DNA from 3 places in the Paenibacillus sp. FSL R5-0517 genome. Region 3 is predicted to be linked to each of the others. Evidence: riboswitches for the same ligand, from Rfam matches in the RefSeq annotation. Region 3 holds a riboswitch; each other region holds the start of a gene.

Region 1 (10,968 bases), 510 kb from region 3:
CACTACATAAGTGAACATTCCGTGAACAAATCTGATTTTCAAGTTTTGATAAACCGGAGAAAAAGTTAAGCTCAAGAGAATACGATTTTTTCTACAACATAAATTTCCAGAGAAAAGACAGTTTGGATAACGCTGTGATTGCTATTCGTTTGAAAATAGAGCCTTTCTGATTCGTAGATTCTGCTGGATGTTCATCTTTAACCGCAAGTGTACTATGTGCACGTTTGATATCCATAGCCTCTGTTAGTTCGTTGGCGAATGCAGAACCGTAAATGACCACAGCGGATTCGGTATTTAGGAAGGCAGATCTGGGATCAAGATTATACGAACCAACCATGCTGAGGTAATCATCCATGACAAATGATTTGCCGTGTATGGAATAAGGGCCTTCGTATTCATATACGGCCAGACTGGTATCAAGCAACCGTTCCTTAGAGCTTAAGTATCCCGCGAAAGCCAAAGGGTTAGGGGTCTGCTGGATTGAATTCGTCAGCATGACCCATTCTGCTTTTGGATTCATCGACAGATGTACGGCTTTCTCCATTTTCTTGGTAGGAATGGCATATGGCGTCTGAAGGTACACTTTCGACTTTGCTTGATTGGCGAAATGAACAAATGTCCTCCACATGATGGGGTCTTTATACAGCCTTTTAATTGGATTGTGAATGAAAGCAACGTGGTCGGAATGAAGCGCTCCTCGAACCCATTCCTTGGGCAACACTTTCACAAAAGGATCACTCTGAGCCTGGGCTTTTTGATATAAATCAGCCAGCTGAGCCAGCTCTTTTAACCCTTTTGCATGATGCTGACGTTTTGCATGTTTTTCTGGTTTGGTGAATGGATGGTTCCATAACTGATCTAGATATTGTTTCATTTCAACAACCGTGCTGTTCGTATTATCGTTTGCATTGTAAACAAGGACATCCCGATCAAAAACATAGTCTTTTGGGGGTTGCAATGCCATATATTTATCACCAATATTTTGGCCGCCAATGATTCCATATGTGTTGTCGACAAGAAGGATCTTGTCATGCAGACGATTATGCCATGTCCATGGCATAAATAGGTGGAGTGGTTCATAATATCTTAATTCGACATTGGGATGAGCTGCAATGGCATCTGGAATATCACGCAATTCTCCGCGCATGCTGTGAAAAATCCCGTCTAAAATGATTCGAACTTGAACACCCCGATCAGCCGCATCGAATAAAGCAGCAAAAAAAAGCTGAGATGTTTTTCCTTTTTGAATGGAGTAATAGGCCAGGTCGATGCTTGTTTTTGCCTCTCGAATGGTCTGGATTCTCACCTGACCCGATTGAAAGCCGTCCTCCAGGAGCATTACGCGATCTGTTGTACTTCCTCTTGTTAACGATTTTTGCATATCCGTATTTTCAATAGCAGATGGAGACGGAACCAAAAATAAAAGGTAGGCTGTGAAGAAAACGTAGGCACTATAACACAGAATCATTGCGATTATGGTTTTAAGGATCATTCAGTACTCCCCCATTTTTATGTAAAAGTATTTATTGGTATAGCAGTACTATCTCCTTTTGTACCTAAATTATGTTGTTTAAATGAATCAAGCTGCTCGGCTCAAGGCCAAACGATCAAAAACTAATCACCGAAGCGGCTTAGAAGCAAATAGACGATGACCGGAAATCCGTTCCCATCCAGTTCCTGACTGGACACGACTGGGCCTCTGGCCTATAATTACACCTAGTAATGCCCGTAACTTCATAGTTTCCCAGGGGAGTCGGAATTGGCCGGCTGAGAGTGTATCCCACCAAGATACTAACCCTTAGACCTGATCTGGATCATGCCAGCGTAGGAATCGGAGTATATCGAAATGGCACAGCCCTATGGCTGAACGCCACCTCTCTAACGCCTGCACGCGTCCCGGATTACGGGGCGCTTTTTTTAATGTTCTTTTATATAGCCAGAGAGCTAAAAAAAGTGACGTTATCCGGATCATAGCTGGTATAAATCTGCCGATTTATGCAAGAAGCTTGGATATGAAGCCAAGGAGTACCCGTGCCACTGGCCGGACATACCGAAGGAGAGAATCACAGATGAAATGGCGTAAAACAATGGGACTGTTGCTCTTATGTGTACTACTGGTGACTGTGGCCGCATGTGGCGGTAAAGAAGCTGCCCCGGCTGAACAGAACGGCAGCACGAATACGGAGAGCAGCAATGAAGGTGACAACGCAGCCCTCAAGGATGTTAAAGTGGTGCTCGACTGGACACCAAATACGAATCATACCGGCTTGTATGCGGCCGTAGATCAAGGTTTTTATAAGGCCGAAGGCTTGAATGTGGAGATTGTTCAGCCAGGTGCCGGCGGCGCCGATACGATGGTTGCTTCCAATGAAGTGCCATTTGGCGTAAGTTATCAGGAAAGTGTAACTCAAGCCCGTACACAAGGGGTTCCACTCGTCTCCATCGCAGCAGTTATTCAGCATAATACATCCGGGTTCGCTGCTCCGGCGGATCGGAATATCAAATCACCGAAAGATTTTGAAGGGAAAACCTATGGTGGTTGGGGTTCGCCTGTGGAAGAAGCCGTGATGCAATCCATTATGGAAGGCGAAGGCGCCGACGTATCCAAAGTGAAAAACATTAACATGGGTGATGCCGACTTTTTCACCGCAGTGAAACGGGATATTGATTTCGCATGGATTTTCTACGCCTGGACGGGGATTGAAGCTGAACTGCGCGGGGAACCGATCGACATGTTATATGTGAAGGATTATTCAGATGCACTGGATTACTACACGCCTGTTCTCGTTACGAACGAGCAGACGATTCAGAACGATCCTGAGTTGGTGAAAGCATTCCTGAAAGCCACTTCAGAAGGATATCAATACGCAATTGATCATCCCGAAGACGCAGCGAATATTCTGATCAAGGCCGTACCTGATCTGGATAAAGACCTGGTACTGGCAAGCCAGAAATGGCTGAGTCCGAAGTACACGGATGACGCCCTGCGCTGGGGAGAACAGAAACAGGAAGTATGGCAGAACTACACCGACTGGATGTTTAGCAAAAAACTGCTGGATGAACAGGTCGACGTGAGCAAAGCATATACGAACGCGTTTTTACCCCAATAAAAATTGCTTAAGTTTAACTTTTTTACACAAGAACGAAGAGTGCAGAACCCATCTGAAGAAGCGAAGCGCTCACCTAAAAGCTTTCTGAAAGAAAGCTCCTTCGGAAGCATATGCTATCCCCGGATTTCCTCCATTAGAATTCATTAAAGAAATCCGGAGATAACAGTGATCGGAAGAGGGTACTGCAATCGGAGTGATAAGTGTAAACCTGGTTCAATTCATGCAATTTATCACGAAAGGAGCCGTGATCTCTCATGGCAAGCACATTACTTAGCATTCAGGTTATTCCGAAAACGCCAAATGGCGAGAACTCTTATCCTTATGTAGATCGCGCCATTGAAGTTATTCAACAGTCTGGTCTGAAATATCAGGTGAACCCGCTCGACACCACGATGGAGGGGGAACTGGAGGAACTGCTGGAGGTTGTCCGCAAAATGCACGAAGTACTCGTCGAGGCTGGCAGCCCAAGCATCATCTCTCAGATCAAAATCGCCCATAGCCCTACTGGCTTCAGCATGGATACCCTGACGGAGAAGTACCGCTAATGAATGCTTATTTCAAAAGTGTATGGCCGCCCTTCGTGGCGGTTATTCTCTTTATAGCGATATGGCAGGGAGCCGTCTCCCTATTCCATATCGAGAAATGGATGCTGCCAGCACCGTCCGATATCGCCCGCGAAGCGGCATCCCAGGCTGATCGGCTTGGCATGCATGCCTCCGCAACCATTCAGTTAACCCTGATCGGATTCGCGGCCGGCACAGCGGTTGGATTACTGATTGCAATGGTGCTGCATTTAGTTCCTTTTCTCAAGTCAGCCCTGTATCCTTTACTTATTCTTAGTCAAAATATCCCGACCATCGCGCTCGCGCCGCTCCTGTTAATCTGGTTCGGATTCGGGTTGTTGCCTAAGCTGATTACGATCATACTAGTCTGCTTTTTCCCCGTTGCGGTAGCTGCGATGGACGGCTTGACTCGTACCGATGCAGCGATGATGAACTATATGCGCATGGCTGGTGCGAAACGTCACCATATCTTCTGGAAGCTGGAACTACCCCATGCCCTGCCCTCCGTGTTCTCCGGTGTCAAAATTGCCGCTACCTATAGCGTGATGGGTGCCATCATTGCCGAATGGATTGGTGCAGACAAGGGTATTGGTTATTATATGATGCTGCAAAAATCAGCTTATCGCACAGATCGCTTATTCGTGGCAATCATGATTATTGTCGCGCTCAGCTTGCTGCTCTTCCTGCTCATCGCGTTGCTGGAGAAGCTGCTCGTGCGCTGGCGGCCACAGAAGCGATAACAAAGCATGTAAGTCTATATATTAGGAAGTGATCAGCATATGAATCAGCAACAGGACGAACACGTCCAGCCTGAACGGGGAGCACGCACATTGGAACCAAAGCACGGTGAAAAAATTTACTCGACTAATTCCGGGCTACCGACATATACGACTGCTGCTTCGGTTCCACCTGCACTGGACGTCGTGGATGTTCATGCATCATTTCGTGAACGACGGAGCAGGCTACCGGTGTTGAACGGCCTGTCCCTGACTGTGAAGCAAGGTGAGTTTGTCGCTATCGTTGGGCCATCCGGCTGTGGCAAAAGCACCCTGTTCCATATCATCGGTGGTCTGCTGAAGCCACAGGAAGGGCAAGTGCTCATGAACGGTCACGATGTTACGGGCCAACGTGGCAAAATCAGTTATATGCCACAACAGCCTGCCCTTTTCCCTTGGCGTACCATTGAAGACAATGTACTGCTTGCTGGTGAAGTAGCTATGGATACTCCTCCCCGGGCTGAAGCACTTGCGGAGGCTCGAAAATGGTTAAGTAGCGTGGGTCTTGCCGGATTCGAGCAGGCATACCCGCATATGCTGTCGGGCGGTATGCAGCAACGCGCTGCATTCCTGCGCGCCCTGCTTAGTCCGCAGGAGTTGATGCTGCTGGACGAACCCTTCAGCGCGCTGGATGCACTCACACGTAGCGACATGCAGCGCTGGCTGCTCGATATCTGGGAACAGAACCGTCGTTCGGTGCTGTTCATCACCCATAATATCGAAGAAGCATTGCTGCTTGCGGATCGGGTCTATGTATTATCCAACCGGCCTGCAACGGTGTTGCATGAGGTACATGTTCCTTTTGATCGCCCCAGACGGGAAGAAATTACGGAGGAATCGGCATTCCTTGAACGTAAACGGCAGATTGCACAGTGGATGAGAGAAGAACAGCAGAAAGCCCGCCTATCCTAATAGCGCGGGTTTTTAAGTTATTATTTTCCTTTAATGGGTGATCCATTATATGAAATCTGACGTACCATAATTAAACTATATATGAACACAAGGAGGATTTCCCTCATGCTTTCTCAAGCTTTCGCTCCATTAATTGATGCTCATATTCACTTGGATCAGTATCCCCCTGACGAACTACGCGAGATGCTGCTATCATTTCCGTCCCAGCAGGTTGAAGCGGTCATTGCAGTATCCATGAATCTGGCCTCTGCCCAGGTCAATCTGGAGCTTGCAAATCAACATCCACGCACCATATATCCGGCCTTCGGTTTTCATCCGGAACAGGAACTGCCATCCGCTGCAGAGATGGACCTGTTCTTCCAATGGATCGAGAAGCATATGGGACAAGCCACAGCCATCGGAGAAGTCGGCCTTCCCTATTACAATCGTCTGGAGGCTGAGCAGGCAGGACAGCGCTTCGATCAGAGCGGGTATATCGAGCTGCTTGAACGGTTCATCCAACTCGCGAAAAAGCATAACAAACCGCTTGTCCTTCATGCTGTATACGAAGATGCGGATATCGTCTGTGATCTGCTGGAGCAAAATCATTTCCGACGCGCGCACTTCCACTGGTTCAAAGGGTCCCGCGAAACGGTAAGACGCATGGCAGACAACGGTTATTTCATCTCCTTCACGCCGGATATTCGTTATGAAGAAGAGATTCGTGAACTCGCCCGGCAGTATCCAGTAGAACAAGTCATGGCCGAGACCGACGGACCTTGGCCCTTCGAAGGGCCGTTTCAGGGACGAATGACACACCCTGCCATGACCAGACAAGTCATTCAGGCATGGAGTGAGATCACCGGCATGGGAACCGAACGGGCCGCCCGTCTCTTTTATCAAAATACAAAGCGTTTCTACGGCTTAACTTGATTACAGTCAAGTAATTGCAAGCACTCTCACTTGCCCGTGCCCACACAACACAAAAAAGCCAGTCGTTTTCACCCCGACTGGCTTCTAATCTACATATATATAAGTGGAACAAAATTTTTACCTTCCGTTCAACTTAACGCTTCAGGAATCCTTTGCCTTCCAGGAACGGTCTCACCTGCAACCGTGCCGGCTCAGTCAGGCGCTTCGCCATCAGTTCGGACCATGGGGTCGTTCGTTCTCCATTGGTCCGTTCTTTCATGTACGCAGTTGTAGTCTCATCATACTGCTCAACACCTTGAAGGCTCTGCTCGGCATTATAGCGATTATGATGCAGAACGGCTTTCAATGGCAGGCGTGGCCGAATTCCTGTTTCCTGATCTGCAACACCAATACACATGCCGTACACCGGATATACGCCTTCCGGCAATCCCAACAGCTCAGCGACTTCTTCAATCCGAGTACGAAGCCCGCCGATATATACAATTCCGAAGCCAAGAGATTCGGCTGCAAGAGCGGCATTCTGGGAAGCCAGAGCAGCATCAATCGTGGCTACCATGAAATTCTCGGTCGAATCGGCATACGATTCCTTCTCAGGAAGATGACGTTTCGCAGCATCACTCAGCCGATATAGGTCAGCACACCACACGAGAAACACGGGACATTCATTGACGTAGGCCTGATTGCCTGCCAATTCAGCCAGCTTGGCTTTTTGCTCCGATTCAGTCACGGCAATCACGGTGTAAGCTTGTACACTGCTTGAAGAAGAAGCCATCTGCCCTGCCGATACAATGGCTGCAAGCTGCTCATCACTTACCGGGTCTGGCTTAAATTTTCGTACAGAGCGGTGTTTCATCATCAACTCAATGGTTTCATTCATGGCGATTCACTCCCAATCCTCGAAGTACGAACTCAATGGTCTGCTCCGCGAGCTCGTCTGTATTCATATGTTGATAATCAAAGCCAAATCGTGAATTCTTGGCCCGTTTGTGTGCCAAAGCCACACCCATAACCTGAAGCATTGCATAAGATACGGACTCGATTTGGAACAATCCCTGGTCCTTTCCTTCTTGCAGCAGTTCCCTCACGCGTGTCCAGACGGGGTCCAGAAAACGAAATACGGTAGCTGTGCGATGTGTACGCAGTGTAATTTCAAGCTGCACAATATCGCTCATCTCTCGATCTGTCATCGTGAACTTCACAACTTCACCAATAATTCGTCGGATACCTTCCACAGGCGAGGACATGGACTCTTCCGCCAACGAGTTCATCATATGATCGGGGAAGAAATGTTCAAATAATGCCTCGAACACCTTTTCTTTGCCGCCAAAATGGTATGACACCAGCGACACATTCGCACCCGCCTCATCACAGATTTGACGAACACTCGTCCCGTCATACCCCTGCTGTGCAAAAAGCTTCTTGGCTGCAAGCAATATCCTCGTTTTGATATCCAACTCCGGTTCCGTCATTCCGTCCCGCTCCCTCTTGTCCGTTCATCTCATTCGCTCTAGCTCAAGGACAGCAGCCAGCGAATCATCTGTCTATTATATTACACCAAGCACCCCGATGAAAATCATCGGGGTGCTTGTCCTATCCTATTGTCCTATCTTATGAAGCCGTTACATGTATCTGTTGTATTAGTTGTGTGCTTGAACCGGGCGTGGTGCACCAGCTGGCATGCGTTGTTTTTTCAACAACGTCACAACCAGTGACAGAGCAACAGCAACCAACAGTACAATGACGATAGATCCTGCAGCAGACTGAACTCCTGGGCCTCCCAATTGCACGCTCAGAATACCCTGAACGGCGTATGTTGCAGGCAGGTACTGTCCAATGCCGCTATAGAAGCTGTTCAGCAATTCACGCGGTACCATAGCACCGGAAGATACCAGTTGCAAGGACAGTGAGATGATGTTGAACAGACTTCCTGCCGGTCCGAAGCAGATCAGGAAGAACTGGGAGAAGAACATGAACGTACACAGGAAGAGTGCCTGGAACAACCAGAACGCAACGAATCCTTGTGCAATCTGTCCGCCCAATGCAACGATCAGCGATGATCCCAGCAAGGAAACGACCAATGCAGAACCCACGTTAATGACAACTCTCGCGCCAAACAAAGTCAAGCGGGAATAGGTAGATGACAGCATACCCATGGCTGTCTGCAGGTTCATCCCCATAATCATGGCACCTACATAGGAAGCCAGTACCATCATCATCGGCACCATCTGATTATTCATCCCGTTAACCGGGTTGATGGACGTTGTTGCCCCTTCCACTCGGGTAGCCAGGTTCGCAGCAGCTTCAGCAGCCTGATCGGCAGGCGCACCTGAAGCAGTTAACACCGTCTGAACGCCTTGTGCTGTAGCTTGTTTGTTAATCGTGTTTGTCACACTTTGCGATACACCTTGCATCATGCTTTTAATCGTAACCGGGTTCGCTTCATTTATGGTGTATTTAATCTCGGCGGTTGAGCCAGCCGTCTGAAGCAGTTCGTTGAACCCAGCCGGAATATCCAGCACCATGTGTACTTTGTGATGATTCAACTGATCCAACGCTTCAGCTGCACTCAGATTGGATACGGTATGGAAAGGCAGTGTTCCTGCGAGCGAATCCGCAATTCCTTTGGACATTTCACCATCCTCGTTCACAATCGCAACCGTTAATTCTTTCGTACGGTCATTTACTCCAGAATATGCGGTCATCCAGATCACGCTAAAGATCACTTGGAACATAAGTGCTGTTACGATCCCTACAATCACTGGCGGTTTTTTAAACAATGTACGTAAAGCCTGTAACATAAAAGGTGTCCTCCATTACTCAAAATAGTTCTAATTTGATTTAAACAGTTGTTTGAATCAAACGATCGTTTAAATTTTATGTGAATATGACCATATTGTCAACTCATTTTTGAAATATTCAGAAAATATAAGATTTATTCATGAATGTAATTAATCCATTTTCACAAAACAGCATAATACCAACTTTTCTCCATAGAAAAGGACATCTAGACCAACGATTCAGGCCGTACTTCTCTCACGATTCAAACTGTTTCTTCTCAACAAAAAGCACGGCCCGCCTGCAGCGAACCGCGCATGTATTATCCTCACTTTGTTACCATGAGGCATTGAATATCTCTGTAAACATGGGCCGGTCAGCCATTTCTATTCAGCTTCATGCGTTGCAGTCGCAGCGCATTCAGGACAACCGACACGGAACTGAACGCCATCGCCGCCCCTGCCAGCCATGGGGCCAAGAAGCCAACTGCCGCAATGGGAATACCAATAACGTTGTATCCGAGTGCCCAGAATAAGTTTTGTTTGATATTCCCCATCGTGCGCCGGCTCATCTCAATCGCATCTGCAATGCTGTTCAGATCACCACGCATCAAGGTAATATCCGCCGCTTCCATCGCTACATCCGTTCCTGTTCCAATGGCCATCCCAATGTCAGCAGTAGCGAGTGCCGGAGCATCATTAATGCCGTCACCTACCATCGCAACTTTCAGGCCACTCTCCTGAAGTTTCTTCACTTCCGCAGCTTTACCTTCGGGCAGAACCTCAGCCAGCACTTTACCTATCCCTGCCTGTTCCGCTACAGCGCGAGCAGTCCGCTCATTGTCTCCGGTGATCATGATCACATCAATCCCCATCGCCTGAAGACGACCGATCGCTTCACGAGAGGTATCCTTAATGGTGTCAGCCACTGCCACAATGCCTGCCCACTGACCATCTACCGCTACCAGCATCGCTGTACGCCCCTGCTCTTCCAGTCGGTTCATCTGCTGAACGGTTTCCTCAGAGACATCCACCTGTGCATCCGCAAGCAACCGCCGTGTGCCAACCAGAATCTCCTGCCCTTGTACTGAAGCTCGCACACCATATCCCGGTATGTTCTCGAACTTCTCTGTTGAGGTCAGCTCCAGACCCTTGGCACGGATACCTGCAACAATCGCCTCTGCCAGCGGATGCTCCGAACTCTGTTCAGCCGCTCCCACATGCTCAAGCAGATCAGATTCCGTCCAATTCGGAGCCGTGATAACGTCGGTAAGCACGGGTTTACCTTGAGTCACTGTACCTGTTTTGTCGAGCACCACGGTCTGAATCTGTTGTGCGGACTCCAGATGTTCGCCGCCTTTGAACAGAATGCCGTACTCAGCGGCACGGCCTGATCCAGCCATGACTGAGGTCGGCGTGGCCAGCCCAAGTGCACATGGACAGGCAATGACGAGCACGGCAATCGCTTTTTCAAGGGAACCCGCAAAGTCACCCGGACTTGCAAACAGATACCAGATCAGGAATGTCAGCGCGGCTATGCCAACGACGATCGGAACAAATATGCCTGATATAACATCTGCGATTCGTTGAATCGGTGCTTTGGAACCCTGCGCCTGCTCTACCACTTTGATGATCTGGGACAACGCCGTGTCCGATCCCACTCGTGTCGCACGCAGTCGTAATACGCCATTTTTGTTCAACGTAGCACCTGTAACGGCATCTCCCGGTTTTTTATCCACGGGAAGGCTCTCTCCGCTTAGCATGGATTCATCCACAGAGGATTGCCCCTCCTCAACGATACCATCTACAGGTATGCTGTCACCCGGCTTCACCAGAACGAGCTCTCCTACCGCAACATATGCAGCAGGAACCATAACTTCCTGTCCATCCCGGATGACACGGGCTTCACGTGGAGCCAGTT
Region 2 (10,968 bases), 280 kb from region 3:
GGTTGCGGGCAATAGTTGTTTTAGCAGCTGATTCGCTACTCGCTCACTGTTCGCAAAGGTAGCCTCCCATTCCTCCAGCAGCTTGACGTATGGGGGCTCCAGATCGGGCACCAGTGCACGAATGACGAGTGTATGTTCTTTCTCCTGCTCTTTCCAGAAACGGATTTCTTCCAAGGTCCGCAGAGGCAGCAGGTGACCATATCCATCCCAGTTCATATATGGTGGGCCTCCTTCAGTTGAATTTCATCGCATATGTAGACCGTTGCTTCATGCGTCCCAAGAGTATATTCCGTCGGGCTGTTGTCCTATGAGTGCAAAAAAAAGAGCCCCCTGAGGGGCTCAAAAATCAACGGAAAATCCGATGATTGAAGTTTGATTATTCTCCACTATTCGTGTTCTGCACATCGTCACTGCTTGTTTTTGTTACATGACTCAGGAAAGTCGAGACACGGCGAAGATATTCCTTTGGATGCTCCCGGAAGATCAACTCATGGTGCGCATCCTGGACAATCCATACATCCGAGTACGGATTGGTCTGATTGGCGGCGAGCTGTTCTGCAATTGGGTAAGGCGCCTTCTCATCTTCCGTACCATGAATGAAGAAAATCGGGAACGGATAATCTTCCTTTTTCACTTCCTGGTATGGAATCTGTTGCAATCCGGTGCCATTCAGAACAGGGAACAACAGCTTCATGATCTCCAGTGTAGGCTGACGCGGGAGATCGATCTGGTTATGAATGTTGTGGTACAGCGTATCCGGCTCAAGCAGGAACGTACTGTCCAGAATCATCGCATCCACTTCCTGTGTAATCAGTCCGGTTTGAAGCGCCGTACCGGCACCCATGGAGAAACCCCAGACTACCAGTTCCTGCGCACCGCGCTGCTTGGCGAACTGGATGGCACCCAGCAATTGCTGGGACTCAGCCTTGCCACCTGTGGCTACAGCTTTGTTCACCTGGGAGGCGAAGCCATAATCGAACATGACGACGTTGAACCCAAGTTGATGGGCATAGTGTGCCAGGTCATACATGGGTACCCATGTTTCTTCACGATTGGCACCATAGCCGTGACTGAAAATAATCGTTTTGCTTGCGGCATTGTCAGCAGGGATATACCATCCTTGCATCGTCCGGCTGCCATCTGCTGCCGGGAAAGTGATATCTTCGTACTTCATATTCTTGGCCTGCATCGGATTGGAGAAGACAGGCGCTACAGTCGGGTTGGATAATACCCATGCAATGTAACCATGCAGTGCAATAAAACAAAACAGTAGAAAAAATACAACGGAGAGCAGCAGCGCTACGATAATATGTTTGAACCGAATCAGCCTCGGTGATAGGGAAGAGGGCAGATCGGACACCTTTGTATGCAGCGGGGCTTCGCTCTGGGATGTTGGATACATGAATGCCCCTCCTTTGAAGTTCAGTTGAAGATAACAACGAAATGAAAAGAGAATTGCGTCTATTCAGAGCCTGCTTCAGAGCGATATCTTAATGTAATATATCTTTATCGTATGTTCCAATATAGTCAAAGTCAATTGCTTGAGGGCATTTGTTACGCAATTGTTATATAGTTCTTAAGATATATGGGTAAAATTACCTTAGTGTGTAAATTACAGGGGATTAAGTCTTATAAAAAGGAAAATTTTACACGTTGGCCTATTTCAATTTTGGCTCTTTTTGGTTTACAGATGAGACCGTTTCTCATATAATTTATGTAACCAAGTTTCATGTGATGAAACATGAGGAGGGCATTATGCCATGGAAGATCGCAAGTTAACCGTCCGGGCTGTGGAACGGGCGCTGGATATATTATTATGTTTTACCACACGCAGTGATCTGGGACTCACCGAGATTGCAAGCCAGATCGGCCTGCACAAAAGTACAGTGCACCGCTTGATGGCTACACTGGAGGATCGAGGATTCGTAATCCGCGATGCAGCAACAGAGAAGTATCGACTTGGCATCCGAATCTGGGAGCTGTCGGCTCATATGTCCCGTAGTGATGATCCCGCTATTCTGCTGCTGCCTGCGATGGAGCGACTGAGAGATCGATTGGGGGAGACCGTGAGTCTGTACCTGCGTGATGGCAGTGAACGGATTCGGATTCAGGCGGTGCAAAGTGATCAGGCGATTCGCCGAGTCGCTCCCGTTGGTGTTAGACTCCCGCTGTCTGTGGGCGCTTCCAGCAAAGTCTTGATGGCGTTTGCCACGGACGAGGATCGTGAGGAGCTGATGAACGGGCCGGAGTGGCCGGTGTTTATTGACCCTGCGGTGTATTTGGCGCAAATGGGAGATATCCGGGATAACGGATATGCGACGAGTTATGAGGAGCGTGAGCCGGGAGCTGCAGCGGTATCTGTACCGATTATGGATCGCCGAGGCAATATTGCAGCTGCTCTCTCGGTCTCAGGGCCTGTCAGCCGACTTTCGCAGGAGACTTTGCACGAATACGCACCTGTGCTAAAGGAAGCTGCTACGCAGATGGGGCTCATGTTATCCTGATATTGATGTAAGGTTTTTCTCCAATTGGGTTGGTGTTCTGGAATATAAAGGTTGTTTTTATGTTCCGGTTGCGCTACTCTGTAATGGACGGCCCATCGGGGTCAGCTTCATTGAATATGAACAGCGGCTTATGAATGCCGCAACTTTTAACGTTACTGGGGGAGTCCGAATTGTCCGGACTGAGACGGAATCGCATGAGATTCCGGACCCTTTGCACCTGATCTGGATCATACCAGCGTAGGGAAGTAATCGGCGATATGACCACAACCACCACATGTGTGACTCTTGCAGGACTCCGTTATGGAGCTGCAACCAGGAGCATTATTGGTGATGGACATTAAAGTCGGTTCCTTCGGGGGCCGGCTTTTTTTATATACAGTGGACGGGCGAGATAACACACATTCCATGGACTTTTTTTTCAATAACCTGCAAAAGTGGGCTTGGAGAGAGCAATCATTATAGATCCATGATCTGTGGTAACCTCCGTTCTGTTGTTATCTGTACATGAATAATGTCTCCCCCTTGGTCTGGTGTAGGATCGCTCTTTCTTCTCTGCGCTCTGCATGATTTGGGACAGGTGCGTAAGCGAGCTGATGGCGATGCCAACCAAACCTAGTGAACGAACACGGAGGAGGAGACGAGCAAACATGAGTACAGGAAATCAAACGGGACAACAAGCGATGGAACAGGAACATAACGATCAGCAGGTGGAAAAGGAAACAGGAGCGGCCGGACGGGTTCAGCCCTTTCCGGGCAGCCGCAAAGTCTACATTCAGGGCTCACGGCCGGACATAGCTGTACCGGAGCGTGAGATAGCCCTTCATGACACCAATACTCCCCAAGGGGTGGAGCATAACGAACCGCTGCGTGTCTATGATACGAGCGGCCCCATGACTGATCCCGAATTCCAGATGGATATTCGGAAGGGATTACCCGCACTCCGAAATCATTGGATTATGGAACGCGGTGATGTTGAAGCATATGAGGGCAGAGCCGTTCAACCCGAGGATAACGGACTAAAGCCCGGTGGGAGGAGAGCCGGGGCTGAAGAGTACCCTGGATTTCGGGGACAACCACTGCGTGCTCAGGCTGGGCGCTGTGTCACGCAGATGCATTACGCGAGGCAGGGAGTCATTACACCAGAGATGGAGTATGCCGCTATCCGTGAAGGGGTGGAACCGGAGTTCGTGCGGCAGGAGCTGGCGAGTGGACGGGCGATTCTGCCATCCAACATCAATCACCCGGAGAGTGAGCCAATGTTGATCGGTCGTCATTTTCACGTGAAGATCAATGCCAACATAGGCAACTCTGCCGTATCTTCCTCCATCGAGGAAGAGGTCGAGAAAATGACCTGGGCTGTGCGCTGGGGATCGGATACGGTGATGGATCTCTCGACAGGCAAAAACATTCATACGACACGGGAATGGATCATCCGCAATTCACCTGTACCAATTGGTACGGTGCCGCTGTATCAAGCGCTGGAGAAGGTGAATGGCGAAGCGGAAGCGCTGACCTGGGAATTGTACCGAGACACGCTCATTGAGCAGGCAGAGCAGGGCGTGGACTACTTTACGATTCATGCAGGTGTGCTGCTGCGTTATATCCCCATGACCGCCAAGCGGATGACAGGCATTGTATCCCGGGGCGGGTCCATTATGGCAGCGTGGTGTCTTGCGCATCATCAGGAGAATTTTTTGTACACCCATTTCGAAGAAATCTGCGAGATTATGAAAAAGTATGATGTGGCGTTTTCGCTGGGAGATGGACTTCGTCCAGGCAGTATCTACGATGCGAATGACGAAGCTCAGATGGCGGAACTGGCTACGCTTGGGGAACTGACGCAGATCGCATGGAAACATGATGTGCAGGTGATGATCGAAGGCCCGGGGCATGTACCGATGCACAAGATCAAGGAGAATGTGGACCTGCAGATGGAGATATGCCAAGAGGCACCGTTCTACACACTTGGGCCACTGACGACCGATATTGCCCCGGGATACGATCACATTACGTCCGCCATTGGTGCGGCTATGATTGGCTGGTTTGGCACGTCCATGCTCTGTTACGTCACGCCAAAAGAACATCTGGGCTTGCCCAACAAGGATGATGTACGGGAAGGGGTTATTGCCTACAAGATCGCAGCTCATGCTGCCGATCTGGCGAAAGGTCATCCACGTGCTCAGCGCCGGGATGATGCATTGTCCAAGGCGCGCTTCGAGTTCCGCTGGCGGGATCAGTTTAACCTTTCACTCGACCCGGAACGGGCATTATCTTACCATGATGAGACGCTGCCGGCAGAAGGGGCCAAAGAAGCTCATTTCTGCTCGATGTGCGGACCGAAGTTCTGCAGCATGCGTATTACGCAGGACATTCGTGCCTTTGCGGCGGATAAAGGATTGTCCGAGAATGAGGCTGTAGCAGCGGGCATGCAGGAAAAGGCTGAGGAATATCGGACACGGTCCTAGGCGCTGGTACAGCTTAACCTTGGCAGTCTGACATCGTTTGAAGGTGAGAATACTGCTATCATGTCGTATTTTTCTCTTATTGATCAGCTTCCTAATACTTTTTATCAGTATTATGGTTGATTGTCTAGCAGATGTTTAATAAAATGAATGTAAGTAAACACCAATAAGAGTAGCCAGGCCAATGGCTACTCCTGCACAGCATTTGCGGTGGGTATTCCTCCGAGTGCAGCAAGTTCAGATGAAGTGACCCGTCAGGCCGTCAACCTGTGGCGGGTCACTTCTTTTTACGATCGATGTATGTCAGGAGCGCAATAATTAACATCGCGAACACGATTACGTCGTTAAAAGAGAAGTTCATAGGATCACCTCCCACTGGAGGCAAGCCTATTTCCCACCACAAATTGGCTGTACAAAGTGATTATACCATTTGAAATGCTCGTGTTCGAGAGCATTTTTATTTTGCAAAGAGCCTACATACTGCTTTTCACATATTTTTAGTGATTGTAATATGTCACTCCAAATCAGCCACTACTTTCGAGCCACGCCCAAATTTTTCTCCACATACGCCGCAAGCAATGCCAACGGACTATGGATCGCAATGCCTGTGTCTGCAGTAACCTGTGCAGCAGCGGGAGCCATAGACAGTTGAGCTGCCACTACCGTTTTACCCGGATACTGCTCAGCAATCTGCTGTAATCCCTCACGTACCGCTTCGAGATACCCTTGCTGATCTCCACGCATAATCAACTCAAATGTCCCAGGGATGCACACCGCTTCCGTCTGATATGTATTTGCAATGTAGGGATGCTCATTCTCATTCTCTTGCTGTAATGCCTGATTCAGCCGTGCCATCGTTCCTTCAATGGTTGCCGGGTTGGTGAATGCTATGATGTAATCTCCTGGTACTTGCCGCATCTCCTGCAATAGCGGATCATCTATGCCGATCACAGGCACAGGGACCTCTGTGGCTTCCTGCTCCAGTACTGCCGCAAACAGGGTACACGTGACCAGAATGGCATCGGCATGACACTTGGCGATCCATCGGAGCGTCTGAGCTACTTTCTCGTGGATGACGACATCGGAAAAGTCAGCGTCATGTTTAAGACGATCCAGGCCTGGATCGACGTAATGGACCAATTCAACTTCATAAGCAGCAAGCGTCTCTTCAATTAAGGCGATGTTGGAATAGTGAGCGTGAAAACAACCGATGGTGATCATGTGCTAAATCCCCTTTTACAGTTCGTATAATGTGATGGTAATCTTAGATATTTAAACCATTATAGAAACATGCCTGAGAACTGTACAGTTGTTTGCGATTCAACGCCAATAACCGTCCTCCCGCCAAGCTGCGGAAAGACGGTTCATAACCGGACTGGCAATCGTCCAGCTTTCATTTTATCTAAGGGAAGGAGAAGCATTTTTCTTCGCCATTTTTTGCTGTAAAATTTCATGAAAGGATAGACCTTGAGTGTTCTCATTCTCCTTTTTAGGAGCAGTGGTCGCCGTGTTGCGCGGATATTGGTGATGGTACGGGATCATTTGCTGAATAGGCATGCGGATCATCTTGGTTCCTCCTTTGAAGCATATTTGTGAATTATGTATTTCGACTGGTTACCATGCCAGGTGCGCATATAGGTATATGTGACTTGTTAGACGAAATAGAAGAGTTTAAAGCGTAATTCCAATTGGATTGTAGTGATTTTACCCCGTATTCAGGAGATGTAAACGGTTTTAGGGAAATTCAGGAGTAAAGAACCTGATTTGAAAGGATTTGTGTGGGAGGATGGAATCGGTTGTTATGTGAATAGTCCCAATTTTAAGGAAGTCAATGGTACCCGCTTATGAGGCATATTGTCTGGTTGAATAGGTAGGTTCCATGCTAACTAACTTGGTACTATAGGCGGTTGTATCACGGGAGGAACATCAAAAAAACTGCCGGGTGAACTCGGCAGCTTGCATGATATGCAGAAGGATGTGAGGAAAATTTGGATCCAGTCTGAGTTGATATAGTGTTGGTTTTATCTACTATCTCGAACGGCGATGTATATATCGACTTGTACATTTTCGGGATTCAGGCTGCGTTCATCATACAATTCAAAATCTCCGGTGAACGTACGATCACTTTGCTTCTCCCATGCCCATACGGCTCCCCAGGCTTCGTGAGCAACCTCTGCCATTGGCCCTTTTCTGGAAGTGAATACGGCGTAAGTTGCAGGCGGGAGCAGAATGTCGTCCAATCCTTCAGGCAATGATTCCTCCGAACTGACCTCATGCCCTACCAGTATGGTGTACTCTCCGTTTATGCCATCGGTATAATTCGTGTAACAGCCATAACGAGCAGCTTCGGGTGCAGGGAGGTGCTCTGAGGCAAAATAATTGTTCCAGAGACCTTGGATACGGCCTTTGCCACTAATCTCAATGGCATTGGTTGTGCGGGCGGATATGCCGGCCAAGCGTTTGCTTGGGAGTGTGACATAACGAACGGGCTGGGCAGATAACGATAGAGTTGTTGTAACCTGACCCGGTATAGCGGAAGTGGCAGAGTTTTCAGCCGGAGATACTTTGTGTTGATCCGTTGTATTCGTGCGCCAACGTTTCAAAAAAGGAAGCTGATTACGCAGCATCGAACGAGCGGATTCCTCATCCATGCCCTCGTCCTTCAGAATGGCGGTGCACATCTCCGTCATGCCTTCAAGCGAGATTCCTGGCTGTGCAAACTTCCCATCCTTGTAACAATAGATACAGTACTCACGGGTTGTGCCTCCATCTGCCTCCGTTCCGAATTGGGCAGGGGTGGTGAGTGGCATGCCGCAGCTTTGACATACAGTAACGTTCATCTTTTATTCCTCCTTGGGTATATATGCAACTTCAACCTGAACATATTTGAAGTATACGGGGAGGAACTGGACAGCTGTCTGTCAGGTTTGAGCGGAGGTTTTATAATTTTGAACAATTTGTTCGGCTATACGGCAAATATTATCCCGAATATGCAAGGGTTCCAGCACCTCAACATCCGCCCCAAAGCCCAAGATGAAGCCGTACAGCCAGTTATCTTCTGGAAAAGCGACCTGGCTGATATAATAGCCGTTCCCGTCAGGCAATACATTTTCAATACCGAACCATTCCTCCGCAAGATGATGGACACGGGCATGGAATCTCAGGGTAATCCCAATCTGGTTGTCTGGTCGGCTCCATTCCTGCTGCCACGGCCGGTCTTGAAGGTTGATGGATTTTCGTTCAAAGTGCTCTGCAGCAAGAGAGACGTCTTTCATACGAACCAGCTTGAACATGCGGAATTCATTTCGTTCATGGCAAAAAGCATATAGATACCACGCGTGCCTCTTCAGCACAAGCGTGTGGGGTTCAACTGTACGATAGGTCTGTGCACCTTCGGCGCTGCAATAGGCAAAATAAATGCATTGAAGCTGATCAATTCCCTGATCAATAACTTTTAATTTCTGTTGTAGCGCTTCAGGGTGCGTCCACGTTGAATGATCCACGATGAATCGGTGCGTGCTGGCTTGAAAATCTTCATTTTTGGCTTCCGGAACGATACTGCTTAGTTTCTCCACCAGTAGTTCACGTGCAGCATTTGTATGTGAGGTGGATATGCTGCGCAGGGCGGTGACGATGGAAACAAGATCCTTGTCAGTTAACAGATTGCGATCCAGACGATACCCTTCCGCCAGACCGATGCCTCCGCTTGCTCCCTGATAGGTCACGACCGGAATCCCGGCTTGTCCCAATGTGTCGATATCTCTATAGATCGTCCGGATGGAAACTTCAAACATATCGGCCAGGTCTTTTGCCTGTAATCGCCCCCGGTTGATAAGCAGTACAACGATGGCTAACAAACGCTCCAGTTTCATAGCTACCTCTTCCTTTTTTTTATTTGTGTTTATATAAATGAGCTATTTCTTTTACACTTGAACGGAGAGGACAGAAAAAACCTGGAGAAGCGAAGCGCTCGCCTAAAAGCTTTCTGGAAGAAAGCTGCTTCGGAAGCATACGCTCTCACCGGTTTTTCCCCTTTGGAAGAGGGAACATTGCTTTCAATTGTTTATCTTGTACTTATCTGTTAGATTCATAGGTGTTATATTGCTCAGCATCCCATATAGGAGTGAAATAAGCAATGAAGCGAATTACGATTCTGATTGCGGACGATGAAGTAGAGATCGCGGATCTGGTGGCTTTACATTTACAAAAAGAAGGATATCATACCGTCAAGGCATCTGACGGACAGTCGGCACTACAGGCGATTCAGACACATACCATTGATTTGGCCGTACTGGACATTATGATGCCGGGTATGGACGGGTACGAGGTGACTCGTAAAATACGGGAGCAGCATCATTTCCCGATCATTTTCCTGAGTGCCAAAACCTCGGACATGGATAAAATTACGGGGCTGGTGATGGGTGCCGATGATTATATGACCAAACCGTTTAACCCGATGGAGCTTGTAGCACGCGTGAATTCTCAATTGCGGCGCTCATTGCAATTCAGCCAGTCCACAGCGGCGGTTCAGCGCTCGATTCTGGAAAAGGGCGGACTTGTCATTGTACCGGAGCAGCATAGCGTGACGCTTTACGGTAAACCGCTGGAGTTAACACCGAAGGAATTTGATATTTTAGTGTTGCTTGCGAGCAATTCAAAACAGGTCTTCAGCGCAGAAAGTATTTTTGAAAAGGTATGGGGAGAGGCTTATTTCGAAAGTGGCAATACCGTTATGGTACATATTCGGACGCTGCGCAAGAAGCTCGGAGAAGATGTGGACAAGAACAAGTTTATCAAAACCATCTGGGGCGTGGGGTACACGTTCAATGACTAAACGCAGAAGCTTTCGCACAACGATGATTATGCTGGTCGGTCTGAGCATGCTGTCTTCTGGCGCCGTAACATTTATCGTGTACAGGCTGTTGCAGATGTATTATGCAGGGGTCAGGAGAGAAGATCCGCTGGCGGAATATCGTAATATCATGAGAAGTATTGGCGATCTATATGTTTTTATGCTGCTCTTCATCCCGCTTGCGATTTTGTTTTTCTACTTGTTTACAAGACCCTATGTCACGTATTTCAAAGAGATTTCCGCAGGCATTAATCACTTGGCGAATGGAGACTTTCAGCATCGTGTACAGATTTCTTCGAAGGATGAGTTAGGTACGATTGCGGAGGATGTGAATCTGGCAAGTGAGAAGCTAAGGGAAGCGGTGGAACGAGGTGACTTTGCCGAGAACAGCAAAGACCAGCTTATCGTAAACCTTGCGCATGACCTGCGAACGCCGCTGACCTCTGTGCTTGGATATTTGGACCTGCTCATGAAGGATGATCAGCTGACAGAGGAGCAAGTAAGGCACTTTACATCGATTGCATTCACCAAATCACAGCGTCTGGAGAAGCTGATTGATGATTTGTTCGAAATTACCCGCATGAATTATGGCATGTTGCCTATAAACAAAACACGGTTGGATCTTAGCGAACTGCTGAAGCAGATGAACGAAGAGCTCTATCCTGTATTTGAAAAGAATCATCTGATTACCCGGTTGAAAATAGACACTGAACTTACCATCTCCGGTGATGGTGAGCTGCTGGCTCGTGTGTTCGAGAATCTGCTGATTAACGCTGCACGGCACGGCAAGGACGGCATGTACGTGGATATTAACGGATATCGTGATGCAGACCGGATCATTATTCAGGTGATTAACTATGGGGGACATATTCGTCCGGAGGAATTGCCACATATCTTCGATATGTATTACACAGGAGATCGTGCCCGAACCCCTCAAGAGGGTGGGACAGGCCTTGGCCTATTTATTGCCCGCAATATTGTAGAGCAGCATGACGGTACGATTTCGGCCCAGAGCGATGTGGTACGGACGCAATTCGAAGTTCGTTTGCCGGTATTCCAATAAGGTTCAACGTATAATTTAAGAAAAACTTTAAAATTGCCCTGCTTTTTCTTTAACTTGTTTTGTCTATCCTTGATGTATGAGTTAAAA
Region 3 (10,968 bases):
GATGCTATTTTGGCACAGATTGCAGCTGTCATTCAGCCTGCCAAGGAAGCGCAAAGATAAGAGAGAACGCGTTTTTCAATGTAGTTTTCTGAATTACAGTGGTTATATCAAAAATATAGATACGGACAACATCCCTTCTACGGCTATTATGCTGATGGAAGGGATGTTTTTTATGGTCAACAGTAGAAAAATGTTGAATAATAGGTCTTTTTGTGGTTTCATAGGAAAGGTGAATTCTGGAAAATAAGCATATGCATGACTCAGGAGGGAAAGACAACGTGGAAGAGAAACAAGGAGTTAAAATTGGTATGCCGATCATTGGTGGCTTAATTGCAGCCATTCTTGGGGGCATCGTCTGGGCGGCAATTGCTGCAATGACCGAGTATGAGGTAGGATTGATTGCAATTTTGATTGGAGCACTCACGGGTTACGCCGTTGTATTGTTCTCCAATAAACGAATTGCGACAGTACATAAAGTTATTGCCGTACTGTTTGCGCTCGTTGGCATTTTGCTGGGGAAATATCTGACGGTGGTTTATTTTACTTCCGAACTGTTTGGCGATGTAAGCGTGATGGAACTCGTGTTTGATAGCGAGATGATCAGCGCGTTTGCAGAAACCTTCCAGGACTATTTCAGTCAACCGATTGATTTGTTATTCATTGTGCTTGCGATTGTATCTGCATGGCAGATTCCTGGTCGGATGGCGAGAACCAGTCTGGCTTCAGACGCAACTTCATCGGATCACGCGCCAAGAGCTTAATCCGATAGACGGTGGACGCTGGTAGCAAATTGAAGGACGTCTGACAGAAGAAACTTAATGCTCATCATCCTAAGCATCTGGTGAAGTTATATCGAAGGACGGGGAACAGAAAGTAGTAAAGAGCATCTACTTTAAAAGATATTCATAAAGTACTCAGAGTGATCAGCAGTTAGGCTAGTTCACATTGCGGCTGAGGTACTTGAATACATAAAAGGGACGTAACGCCTGAGAGGGCGTACGTCCTTTTATGTATTTACTAGGCTGTAGGCGGGTTATGGCTCATAACTGATGTAATAACTTGAATGGATCAAATTATTTGCAACGTACCTAGGATATATCCAGCTTGTTCATAAGGTTAATTCCAAGAACGATATGACCAACGCAGGAGGAAGGTTATAATATCCTGATCTCATATACAGCGAATAAGGCTGATGACGAGAGATAACGTTTACTACTATAGGACAGAGGTCCAAGTTACAGACGATCGTTTACAGCGCTCATCTGATGGCAATGGGAGTTGAATATATTGCTTGTGTTTGAAGACAGGGCTATATTATTTGTTTTGGTCAGCAAATACAGCCATAGCATCTCTCATAAATACTGCCAAACCATCGCCAAACTGATCAATATTACGCGTGAAACGTTCATCGTCCACGTACATCTGACCAAGTCCTCTGAAGGCTTCAGGCGAGTAGCTTCCCATTTGGTTTAGCCAAGTGTACCACTCTTTGATGCCAGACTGTGCCTCCGCAGATGCCGGTTCTGTGTGACGAAGTGAAGCCAGATGTTTGTAAATTTCGTTCATTTGATCGGATAGCGCTTTCTGCGCCGTGGTTGATTTACTGTACAGCTTCTGATTTGCCTGGTCTACAGCATGGTCTCCCCACCGTTCGCGCGCTTCCTGTTCATACGGATTCTGGCTAAAATTAAATCCTTCGAATTGTTCTTTGGCTGTCATTTTAATTTCTCCTCTCACGTGTAAAACCGTTCTATCAATGGTAGCAATCATCTGGTCCAAGCGTTGGCGCTTCTCCAGCAGTATAAGTCGATGCATTTTAAGTGCTTCTTCCGGATTGAAGGAGGGGTTGGTTATAATGTTTTTGATCTCCTTCAGAGAGAAGTCGAGTTCCTTGAAAAACAAAATCTGCTGCAATCGTTCCAGGTTGGCGTCTGAATATAATCGATACCCGGCAGCAGTTACTTCGTCCGGAGTTAATAGCCCGATCTCATCATAGTGATGCAGTGTGCGCACACTGATTGAGGCAAGTTCAGCAACTTCTTTTACCTTCATGGCCATGAGTGAAACCTCCTTACAACACTGATTGTACAGTGTCACGTTACGTGAGAGTCAACAGTTGAAAATGAAAAAAACAAGATGCGGCAGGAAGCTGCATCTTGATCATGGATCGGTTACTGGATGTGACTAGGGCTGATTGGAATGTGGCTAGATATGAAACTAGATGTGAATAGGTGGACGAAATAATTGTATTATTCAGTCACTGTAGAATGGCGGCTGGGCTTCTGTCGAAGACATGGGCTGCTGCCGCGCCGTAGGGGTGTTGTGGAGCTCCTCTGTTATGGAGAGGAGAGCGATTGGTTGTGGGCTGAACCATGTATTCGGTGCAGCCCACGGGCTGGCTGTGCAGGGAAGCAGGGCTACGCCCGCATCCCGCGCACTGCCGCAGCGAACTGCGCAGCCGCTGCGCACACGTCGGCCGCGCCCGCGATGGCGGAGATGACGGCTACGCCGTCGGCTCCAGCCGCCATCACGGCGGCCGTGGTATCGGGCGTAATGCCGCCGATACCCACAATCGGAACTGCGATGCCTGCGGCGCGCAGTTCCGCCACCCCTGCGGGGCCCAGCACAGCGTGGGCATCCGCTTTGGAGCGCGTCGGGTACATGGGCCCGACGCCAAGGTAGTCGGCGCCCGCCTGCACAGCACGGCGCGCCTCATCCACAGCGTGGGCGGATACGCCAAGCATCCGCCCAGCGCCAATGCGGGCGCGTACCAGCGCCGCGTCCGCATCATCCTGGCCGACATGCACGCCGTCGGCCTCCACCGCTACAGCCAGCTCCACATCATCGTTCACGATGAACGGGACCTCGTGCTGGCTGCACACCTCGCGAAGCCGCATCGCAAGCGTCATGCGAGCTTCGCCGATCAGGGCGCCAGTTCCCTTTTCGCGGAACTGGAACAGCGTAATGCCGCCAGCAATGGCTTGGCGTAGCACCTCGACGGGGTCTTGCGTCGTATTTACGCTGCCCATGACCAAATACACCTGCATCGCGCGTTGTACCGCTTCTGCATCCCAAGGGCGCATCACTGCTCACCCCGCTGTCTGCGCTGATACGCAAAATGATTTGTTGGCCCATGTCCGGCCCCAATCCCCAGCTCGTCTTCAATGGCTGCCTGAATGAATGCTCTCGCGGTCGTTACGGCAGCCAGAACAGGTGAACCCTTGGCTAACTCTGCGGTGATCGCAGCAGAGTATGTGCATCCCGTTCCGTGTGTATGACGTGTTAGCACACGAACATTCTCCAGATAATGAAAAGACTGCCCATCGTAGAGTACGTCCACGATCATGCCACTTCCTTCATCATGACCACCTTTGACCAAAGCATACGTCGAGCCCATCTGTACAATCCGTCTCGCGGCTTCTTCCCGCTGACTAAGATTCGTGATGGACATTCCGGTAAGCAGTTCGGCTTCCGGAATATTAGGTGTTGTGATCAGGGCATGGGGCAACAGCTCTGTAATCAGCGCCTGTACAGCTTCCTGCTGGAGCAGGGGGGCGCCGCCTTTGGCGACCATCACGGGATCGATGACCAGATTAGACCAATCATATTGCTGCCACTTCTCAGCGACGAGTCGAATAATCTCGGCACTATATAACATGCCGGTCTTCACCGCAGTTGGCTGAAAGTCTTCTCCGGTTGAGTCCAATTGCTGGGCAATGCCATCGTAAGGGATGGGGAAGACTCCTTGTACACCTGTTGTATTTTGAGCAGCAATAGCGGTGATGACGGTCATGCCGTATACGCCAAGCTCCTGAAACGTTTTGAGATCGGCCTGAATTCCTGCGCCTCCCCCGTTATCGGAGCCTGCAATGGTTAGTGCTTGAGCAATGCTCATACTGCACCTCCACGGATCAGACGAATCTGTGCGCGTTCTGCCACAAGGTCGGGTGTTACTTGTGCCAGTTGATTCAAGAATTCAATCTGGAAGCTGCCCGGCCCCTGATGAGCCGTCTTCTCTGCCGCCAGTTCAGCCGCTACGCCATAAAAAGCGAGTGCTTCAACAACACTGCCTGGAAGATCGTCTTCGGATTCCGCAATGGCTGTAAAAGCGCCAATCACCGAACTTAGCAGACAGCCAGCACCTGTGACCTGAGTGAGCAGGGCATGACCATTACTCGTGAGGAATGTGGATTGCCCATCGGTAATGATATCTTCTTTACCGGTAATGACCACGACACAGCCAAGTTTATGCGCTGCCCGCTCCGCTATGCCGATCCGGTCACCCTCACCTGATCCCGCGTCCACACCTTTGATACTCCAGCTCTCACCGATGACATTGGCAACCTCCGCCACATTGCCGCGCAGTACCGTGAGGCGAAGCTCACGAACGAGCATCTGAACGGTTTCTGTACGATAGGCGGTTGCGCCTGCGCCGACGGGATCTAGTACCACAGGCACATGATGCGCATTAGCCGATTGGCCTGCCAGACGGATGGCCTGAACGATTTTATCATCGAGTGTGCCAATGTTGAGCACCACGGCTCCTGACATCTTGGCAACATCAGCGACCTCTTCATGAGCATAGGCCATAAATGGGGATGCACCAAGTGCAAGCAAACCATTGGCTGTAAAGGGAGCAACGACAAGGTTGGTGATATTGTGTACCAGCGGATTTTGCGTACGAACACGTTTCAGATAAGACATATAATTTCCTCCTTGTTTTGAAGTAACGCCACCGGCAGAAGCCTGATATTCAGAGTCACTCAACAGAATAATAGGATATGAGTCTCCGTGTTGAGCAGGGCGAATAGTGTAAAGACACCGAGAGACGTTACAGCGGTAAAAGCAGATGTAAAAGATAAATCCAATTCATAATGCAATAAAGATGGATTAATGTAACTGGATATGGAAGAACAAAGGGAATCATCTTGATCAATGTCTAGCCTTGATTGAAACAGCTAAAAGGTAGAGCCACATAAAAATGTAATTCGCAAAAAATAGTAATAATACAAAAACGCGACAGTACAACAGTACAGCAATGTAACAATGCAACAGTACTACAATGCAATATACAGAAAGTGACCCCAGGGTAAGTCTCCTAATTCAGGCAAGCGGTATAGTGAAGGAATTGACGTTCAAATAGAGTCTTGAAACCCAAACCCAAACCCAAACCAAGCTGGTAGCTCTTTTGGCGAATTCCTTCCGCTGGTTCAGACGGTGTTTCTAAAGAACCCGGGACATCTTATTTGGCTGTCAAATCCTACTTTTGAAATGTAAGGAACCTCAGACACGTTATTCCCTGAATTCCTTGATTAAAACGATGCAAACGGCTGTTTATTCTAATATTGCGTGTCTCAGATTCCTTAGATTTCTGAGACTGCTTTAAATCCTCGAATAAGACGTCTCAGATTCGTTAGCGCTCGCCGCATGCTCTACTCCGAACACATTAGGACGCGATTCAGCTCCCGGTAGATTTGAAGATGTGCGCTAATGTACATGAACAAATGCATAGCACCAAGCCGCCTAAACGTATACAAGGTACTCCGCATACCATGTCATCCAAACGTATACAAGGTACTCGATCGCATACCATGTCATCCAAACGTTTACAAGGTACTCGATCGCATACTATGTTATCCAAACGCATACAAGGTACTCGATCGCATATCATGCCACCCAAATGCATATCAAGGTACTCAATTGCACATCAAGTCACGTAGAATTGTTAAAGATTATGATTCTCCACTCCTTGCTCCAGCCAGTTCCATTACGGAAACCTTTTACATTCGCAAACCTTGTTGCCCCTAATGCCACGTCCTTGCTAACTTTCTATTCATTCCTCTTACTTGCCGATCCATTTCTTTTAGTCATTTTCCCTTCATTCTCGTGGCTTTTCTTTACTTACTCTCCTTGCAGATTTATAAACGCATCCTCGGCTTTCACCGATTCAGGAATCATTTCAGTTGCAACGAGCCATGCACGTACATTCTCCCACGACTCCATTTCCTGCCGACCAAACGGTTGACCTTCTTCATTCATGAGCGGCAGTAGAATAGCCAGGCTTTTGGTTTCGATCTCCGGGTCAAGCGGAGATGTTTCATTCTCATGAGCAAGCAGAATATTCAAGGCTTCTTCTGAATGCTCCGTGACATATTTCTGTCCTTCCTGGATCGCTTTGACGAACCGGGTAAGTTGTTCTTTTTTGGCTTCCATACCAGCTTCACTTGCGGTCAGGACCAATTCATAATAATCAGGCACGCCATAGTCGACAGGGTTAATCGATTTCATGGCATGGCCTTCTTTCTCCAAAATCAATTGTTCATGGTTAATAAAACCACCCATAATCGCGTCCGCCTGTCCGGAAGCCAGAGAAGGAATCAGATCGAATCCAACGTCGACCAGTTTCATGTTGTCTGGGCTGCCACCATCTTGGCTGATCATCGTCCGTACCATCGCGTCATACAGCGGAATCGAAGAATAGCCAACCGTCTTTCCTTCAAGGTCTTTGGGTGAACGCACGTTGCCATTTGCTTCGGTCAACAGATGTACGAGCGGGTGGCGAACAACAGCAGCAATGGAACGTACAGGAATGTTCTCACTACGCGCGAGCAAGATTTGAGGCTGATAGCTTAGAGCCAGATCAATTTTACCGGCAGCAACAAGTTTGAGTGAATCATTGGTATCCGCAGGCATCTGAATGTCGACATCGAGACCTTGGTCTGCAAAGTATCCATTTTCCTGAGCTACATAGATGAAGGAATGTACTGCATTGGGGTACCAGTCGAGCATGATGGACAGTTTATCTTTGGTGTCTGATGCTGGTTCTGTTACAGGCGAGTTAGCTTGCTGTGCATTGGTTTCCGATTCTGTTGTTGGCGTGTTTTTGCCAGCACCCGTGTTGCCGCATCCGCTAACGATCAGCAACAGGCTTATGAGCATAATGGGAAGCAGGGAGTATATACCTTTGTTAGTCATAAATGAAGTTCCTCATTTCATCGTTTGGGTTTGTAGACAATGGACAGCAGTATGTTAACGGACAAGATGACAAAGTACTGATTGAAGTTAGCTGCTGAAATGGTGCATAAGTTATGTTGTGTAGAGCGTAATTCTTGTAGTAACATCTAAAATCTAAATTCTCTCTACGTTTTATCCAACTATTTTTTCGCTTCATGGCGCCGAGTGCCAAACCGTTTCTCCAGCCAGGCAATCAGTACAAACAAAACGATCCCGAGCAGGGATAACAGCACAATAGCGGCGAACATCGCGTCCGTGTTCATGTTGCTGGACATGCGGCGGCTGAAGTATCCGAGACCTTTACTGCCACCGAGCCATTCGCCTATCGTTGCACCAACCACGCAGTACACCACAGACATCTTTAGCCCCGAGAAGAAGGCGGGAAGTGCCAGTGGAACCTGGAGTTGGCGAAAAATATCCCACGTGCTGGCTCCCATGGTGAGCAGTAGTTCACGCTGCTCTGGATCGCCTTGGCGAAGTCCATCGTAGGTACTCACCACAATGGGAAAGAAGGCGATCAGGAACACCACCGCAACTTTGCTCCACAGCGTGTAGCCAAACCATAGGATGAAGACGGGGGACAGGGCAATCAACGGGATCGTCTGACTGATTACGATGAAGGGATATAACGCTTTTTCAATCGACCGATTCATATGCATACCAGTTGCAAGTGCAATTCCGGCACCAATGGACAAGCCAAAACCAACAACAACCTCCATCAAGGTAGCAGGCAGATGTGTAGCCAGCAGGAGGTGACGATGCTCATACAGGGAGTTGGCAATCGCCGTTGGGGCTGGAATGATGAAGGAGGGCACCCATCCCATACGCACAATCCACTCCCAGAAGACAAGCAGCAAGAGCAGGAGCCAAAGAAACAGACCATAACGGTCAAGCCAACGCCTTACGTTATTCTTCATGCAGTTTCCCAAGTTATCCTCTCGCATGCAATTGTTCCTCCAGTCGTCGTCTCATCTGAACGAGCGCCGGTTCGTAGATCATGTCCGAATGTCTTGGACGTGGCAAAGGTACCGTCAAATCTTGTAGCGGTTGGCCTTGGCTCCCCGGAGTTAACAGGATAATCCGATCACTGAGTAGCAGGGCCTCTTCAATATCATGCGTAATGAACAGCACGGTTTTGCCCAGATCTTCCCACAGCTCCAGTAGCCAGCGATGCATCTCGCGTTTGGTTAAGGCATCGAGTGCGCCGAATGGTTCATCCAGCAGCATGAGTTGGCCACCTGTCAACAAAGTACGAAGCAGCGCGACACGTTGGCGCATGCCACCCGACAGCTCGTCCGGATAAGCATGCGCGTAGCCGGATAAGCCAAATCTGTCGAGCCCTGCCATAATGTCTGCGCGAATTTTTCCCTTATCCTGTCGCCCTGGAGCAACTTCAGCGGGGAGCATGCAATTCTCCATGACGGTTCGCCAGGATAACAGGAGGTCCTTTTGTGGCATGTAGGCGACCTGCCCCAGTCGCTTTCCTTCAGGGACCCAAGGAATTTCAATGGTTCCGTGGGTTGGCTCAAGCAGACCTGCCAGCAGCTTGAAAAGGGTGCTTTTACCGGAGCCGCTAGAGCCGATGAGCGAGACGAATTCGCCGTTGGTTACACGCATCGACACATTGGAGAGCACGGGAGAATCCCTTTTTCCCGGGAAAGCGTAGCTCATGTTGTGAATGGTTATGTTATTATCCATCTCGTTCTGTTCCCCCTTGTTATTCCAAATTCAACTTCAAACTGCGGGATCTTTCATTACACCTGCTGATCTGCCCGCAGAACGCGAAAAAGACCCACCCATTTCCGGAGAAATGAGTGGGTCTGTAAGTTCAATTCACATTAAAATTCATTATCAACATGAAAAAATCCGCTTACAAAAAGGCCGCTCCACTTCCCTCCGCTGGTATGATCCAGATCAGGTTCAAAGGGTCCGAATCATTCGATTCGTCTCAGCCGTAAGGCTCCCCTAGTGCATTGTTCAAGATATGCAGTTATGTGTTCAGCATATATCACATGCAAGTGGAATGTAAAGGGGGCGCTCAGAAAGAATGTGAGTACTGATCTGAAAATGGTACCGTTCGGATTATTAGGATTGCACAGCCAGATTATTCGGGCAGACGCATTAATCCGTTGCCGGAATTGCTCCAGTTTCCTCAACTCCTCTTACTGTGGCAGGTTTATTTAATGAAATAGATACGATACAATATCTACTGAATTTCTATACACTGCTTTCGGGATGTAATCAATGGAAGGGGAAGTGTAATATGAGAACGATTGGTCTTATTGGTGGAATGAGCTGGGAGTCATCGTTAGAATATTATCGAATTATTAATGAAGAAGTGAAAAATAAATTGGGAGGATTGCATTCAGCCAAGTGCATTTTATATAGCGTGAATTTTGAAGAGGTCGAGCGTTATCAAGCTGAAGGTGATTGGGAAAGCGCTGGTGAATTATTAGGGAATGCTGCTCAGTCTTTGGAAAAGGCAGGAGCAGAAATGATTGTAATTTGTACAAATACGATGCATAAAGTGATTAAACATATTGAAGAAAAAGTGACACTACCCATCGTACATATTGCTGATGCAACAGCAAATCAAATTCATAACTCCCATATAAGTACGGTTGGTTTACTCGGAACCAAATATACGATGGAACAAGACTTTTATAAAAAACGAATTGAATTTAATGGTATTAAGGTTTTGATACCGAATGAAGAGGATAGAAAAGTTGTCAATAAAATAATATACGAGGAATTATGTTTAGGGAAAATTGAGCCCTTATCAAGGGATTATTATAAAAAGGTGATCCAAAGGCTGGTTGATGATGGAGCTGAGGGAATCATATTAGGTTGCACCGAAATTGGATTATTAGTAAAAGTAGAGGATTCAGAAGTTCCATTATTTGATACAACACATATTCATGCGATTGAATCTGTTCATTTGGCACTAGCCAAATCATTTGACTCAACCCGATAAACCCGTTCTCTGATTTACCTTGGCTTATGAACTCGATATAATAGGGATGGGCCGTACAGGCCGGATCACAAAATGCAGGTGGGATTGTTCTCCCTCCTAGGCAGAATGGGGACCCAAGTTGAAAACGTTCAAAAAAGTATATATTGAGATCACGAGTATCTGCAATCTGGCTTGCAGCTTCTGTCCGCAGACGCAGCGTGCCAAAGGATTCATTGACCCTGAAGTCTTCAACAATATACTGGAACAAGTTAAACCACATACCAATCATATTTATCTACATGTCAAAGGCGAACCCTTGTTGCATCCCAAAATAGATCTTCTGCTAGATTCCGCACACGAGAAGGGACTCAAGGTGAACATTACAACGAATGGTACACTGCTGCCCAAGACTCAGCATAAATTGCTTGGTAAACCGGCGCTGCGTCAGATGAACTTCTCCCTGCACAGCTTCGATGGGCACGAAGGTTCAACCGACCGTGACGGATATCTGAGCAACATTTTGTCTTTTGTACACGAGGCGGTGAAACACAATGTCATCATCTCATTCCGACTGTGGAATCTGACGCAGGATAACTTCACGAATGCTCAGATGAATCGAAATCGGGAAACCCTTGAAGTGCTGGAACGTGAATTCAATCTGGACTTCCGCATTGAGGAAAAAGTGGTTCCAGGCAGCGGGGTCAAAATTGCCCCGAATGTATACCTGAATCAGGACCACGAGTTCCAGTGGCCAAGTCTGGATGCACCTGAAGATGACGGCAAAGGCTTCTGCCACGCATTGCGTAGTCAGGCGGCTGTGCTAGTGGATGGAACGGTGGTTCCATGCTGTCTCGATGGCGAGGGTGTGATTAACCTGGGTAATGTGCACGAGAAGTCATTCTCGGAGATCATTGAAGGGGAGCGAGCGAACAATCTGGTATATGGCTTTTCCAAGCGGGAAGCTGTGGAAGAGTTGTGTCGAAAGTGCGGTTATCGTCAGA

Evidence for each region. Region 3 has a riboswitch for thiamine pyrophosphate ahead of MKX40_RS04470 (ABC transporter ATP-binding protein). Riboswitches for the same ligand answer to the same signal wherever they lie in the genome.
Region 1: another riboswitch for thiamine pyrophosphate. It lies ahead of MKX40_RS02290 (ABC transporter substrate-binding protein); the one in region 3 lies ahead of MKX40_RS04470 (ABC transporter ATP-binding protein).
Region 2: another riboswitch for thiamine pyrophosphate. It lies ahead of thiC (phosphomethylpyrimidine synthase ThiC); the one in region 3 lies ahead of MKX40_RS04470 (ABC transporter ATP-binding protein).

The regions. Positions count from the first base shown of each region.
Region 1 is NZ_CP150235.1:470,755-481,722, reverse strand. It holds gene MKX40_RS02295 (phospholipase D family protein) at 92-1,492, opposite strand; TPP riboswitch at 1,737-1,849, shown strand; gene MKX40_RS02290 (ABC transporter substrate-binding protein) at 2,070-3,110, shown strand; gene MKX40_RS02285 (MTH1187 family thiamine-binding protein) at 3,365-3,655, shown strand; gene MKX40_RS02280 (ABC transporter permease) at 3,655-4,413, shown strand; gene MKX40_RS02275 (ABC transporter ATP-binding protein) at 4,453-5,361, shown strand; gene MKX40_RS02270 (TatD family hydrolase) at 5,467-6,273, shown strand; gene nfsA (oxygen-insensitive NADPH nitroreductase) at 6,407-7,150, opposite strand; gene MKX40_RS02260 (TetR family transcriptional regulator) at 7,143-7,742, opposite strand; gene MKX40_RS02255 (ABC transporter permease) at 7,911-9,071, opposite strand; gene MKX40_RS02250 (heavy metal translocating P-type ATPase) at 9,425-10,968, opposite strand, start outside.
Region 2 is NZ_CP150235.1:704,389-715,356, forward strand. It holds gene MKX40_RS03305 (Fe-Mn family superoxide dismutase) at 1-216, opposite strand, end outside; gene MKX40_RS03310 (alpha/beta fold hydrolase) at 377-1,402, opposite strand; gene MKX40_RS03315 (IclR family transcriptional regulator) at 1,761-2,504, shown strand; TPP riboswitch at 2,652-2,765, shown strand; gene thiC (phosphomethylpyrimidine synthase ThiC) at 3,185-4,969, shown strand; gene MKX40_RS03325 (hypothetical protein) at 5,498-6,187, opposite strand; gene MKX40_RS03330 (hypothetical protein) at 6,365-6,532, opposite strand; gene MKX40_RS03335 (zinc ribbon domain-containing protein) at 6,988-7,806, opposite strand; gene MKX40_RS03340 (YafY family protein) at 7,888-8,838, opposite strand; gene MKX40_RS03345 (response regulator transcription factor) at 9,102-9,800, shown strand; gene MKX40_RS03350 (HAMP domain-containing sensor histidine kinase) at 9,793-10,881, shown strand.
Region 3 is NZ_CP150235.1:983,079-994,046, forward strand. It holds gene MKX40_RS04430 (deoxynucleoside kinase) at 1-60, shown strand, start outside; gene MKX40_RS04435 (hypothetical protein) at 279-761, shown strand; gene MKX40_RS04440 (MerR family transcriptional regulator) at 1,315-2,058, opposite strand; gene thiE (thiamine phosphate synthase) at 2,418-3,083, opposite strand; gene thiD (bifunctional hydroxymethylpyrimidine kinase/phosphomethylpyrimidine kinase) at 3,083-3,895, opposite strand; gene thiM (hydroxyethylthiazole kinase) at 3,892-4,704, opposite strand; gene MKX40_RS04460 (ABC transporter substrate-binding protein) at 5,902-6,975, opposite strand; gene MKX40_RS04465 (ABC transporter permease) at 7,155-7,958, opposite strand; gene MKX40_RS04470 (ABC transporter ATP-binding protein) at 7,945-8,712, opposite strand; TPP riboswitch at 8,889-8,991, opposite strand; gene MKX40_RS04475 (aspartate/glutamate racemase family protein) at 9,278-9,988, shown strand; gene MKX40_RS04480 (radical SAM/SPASM domain-containing protein) at 10,107-10,968, shown strand, end outside.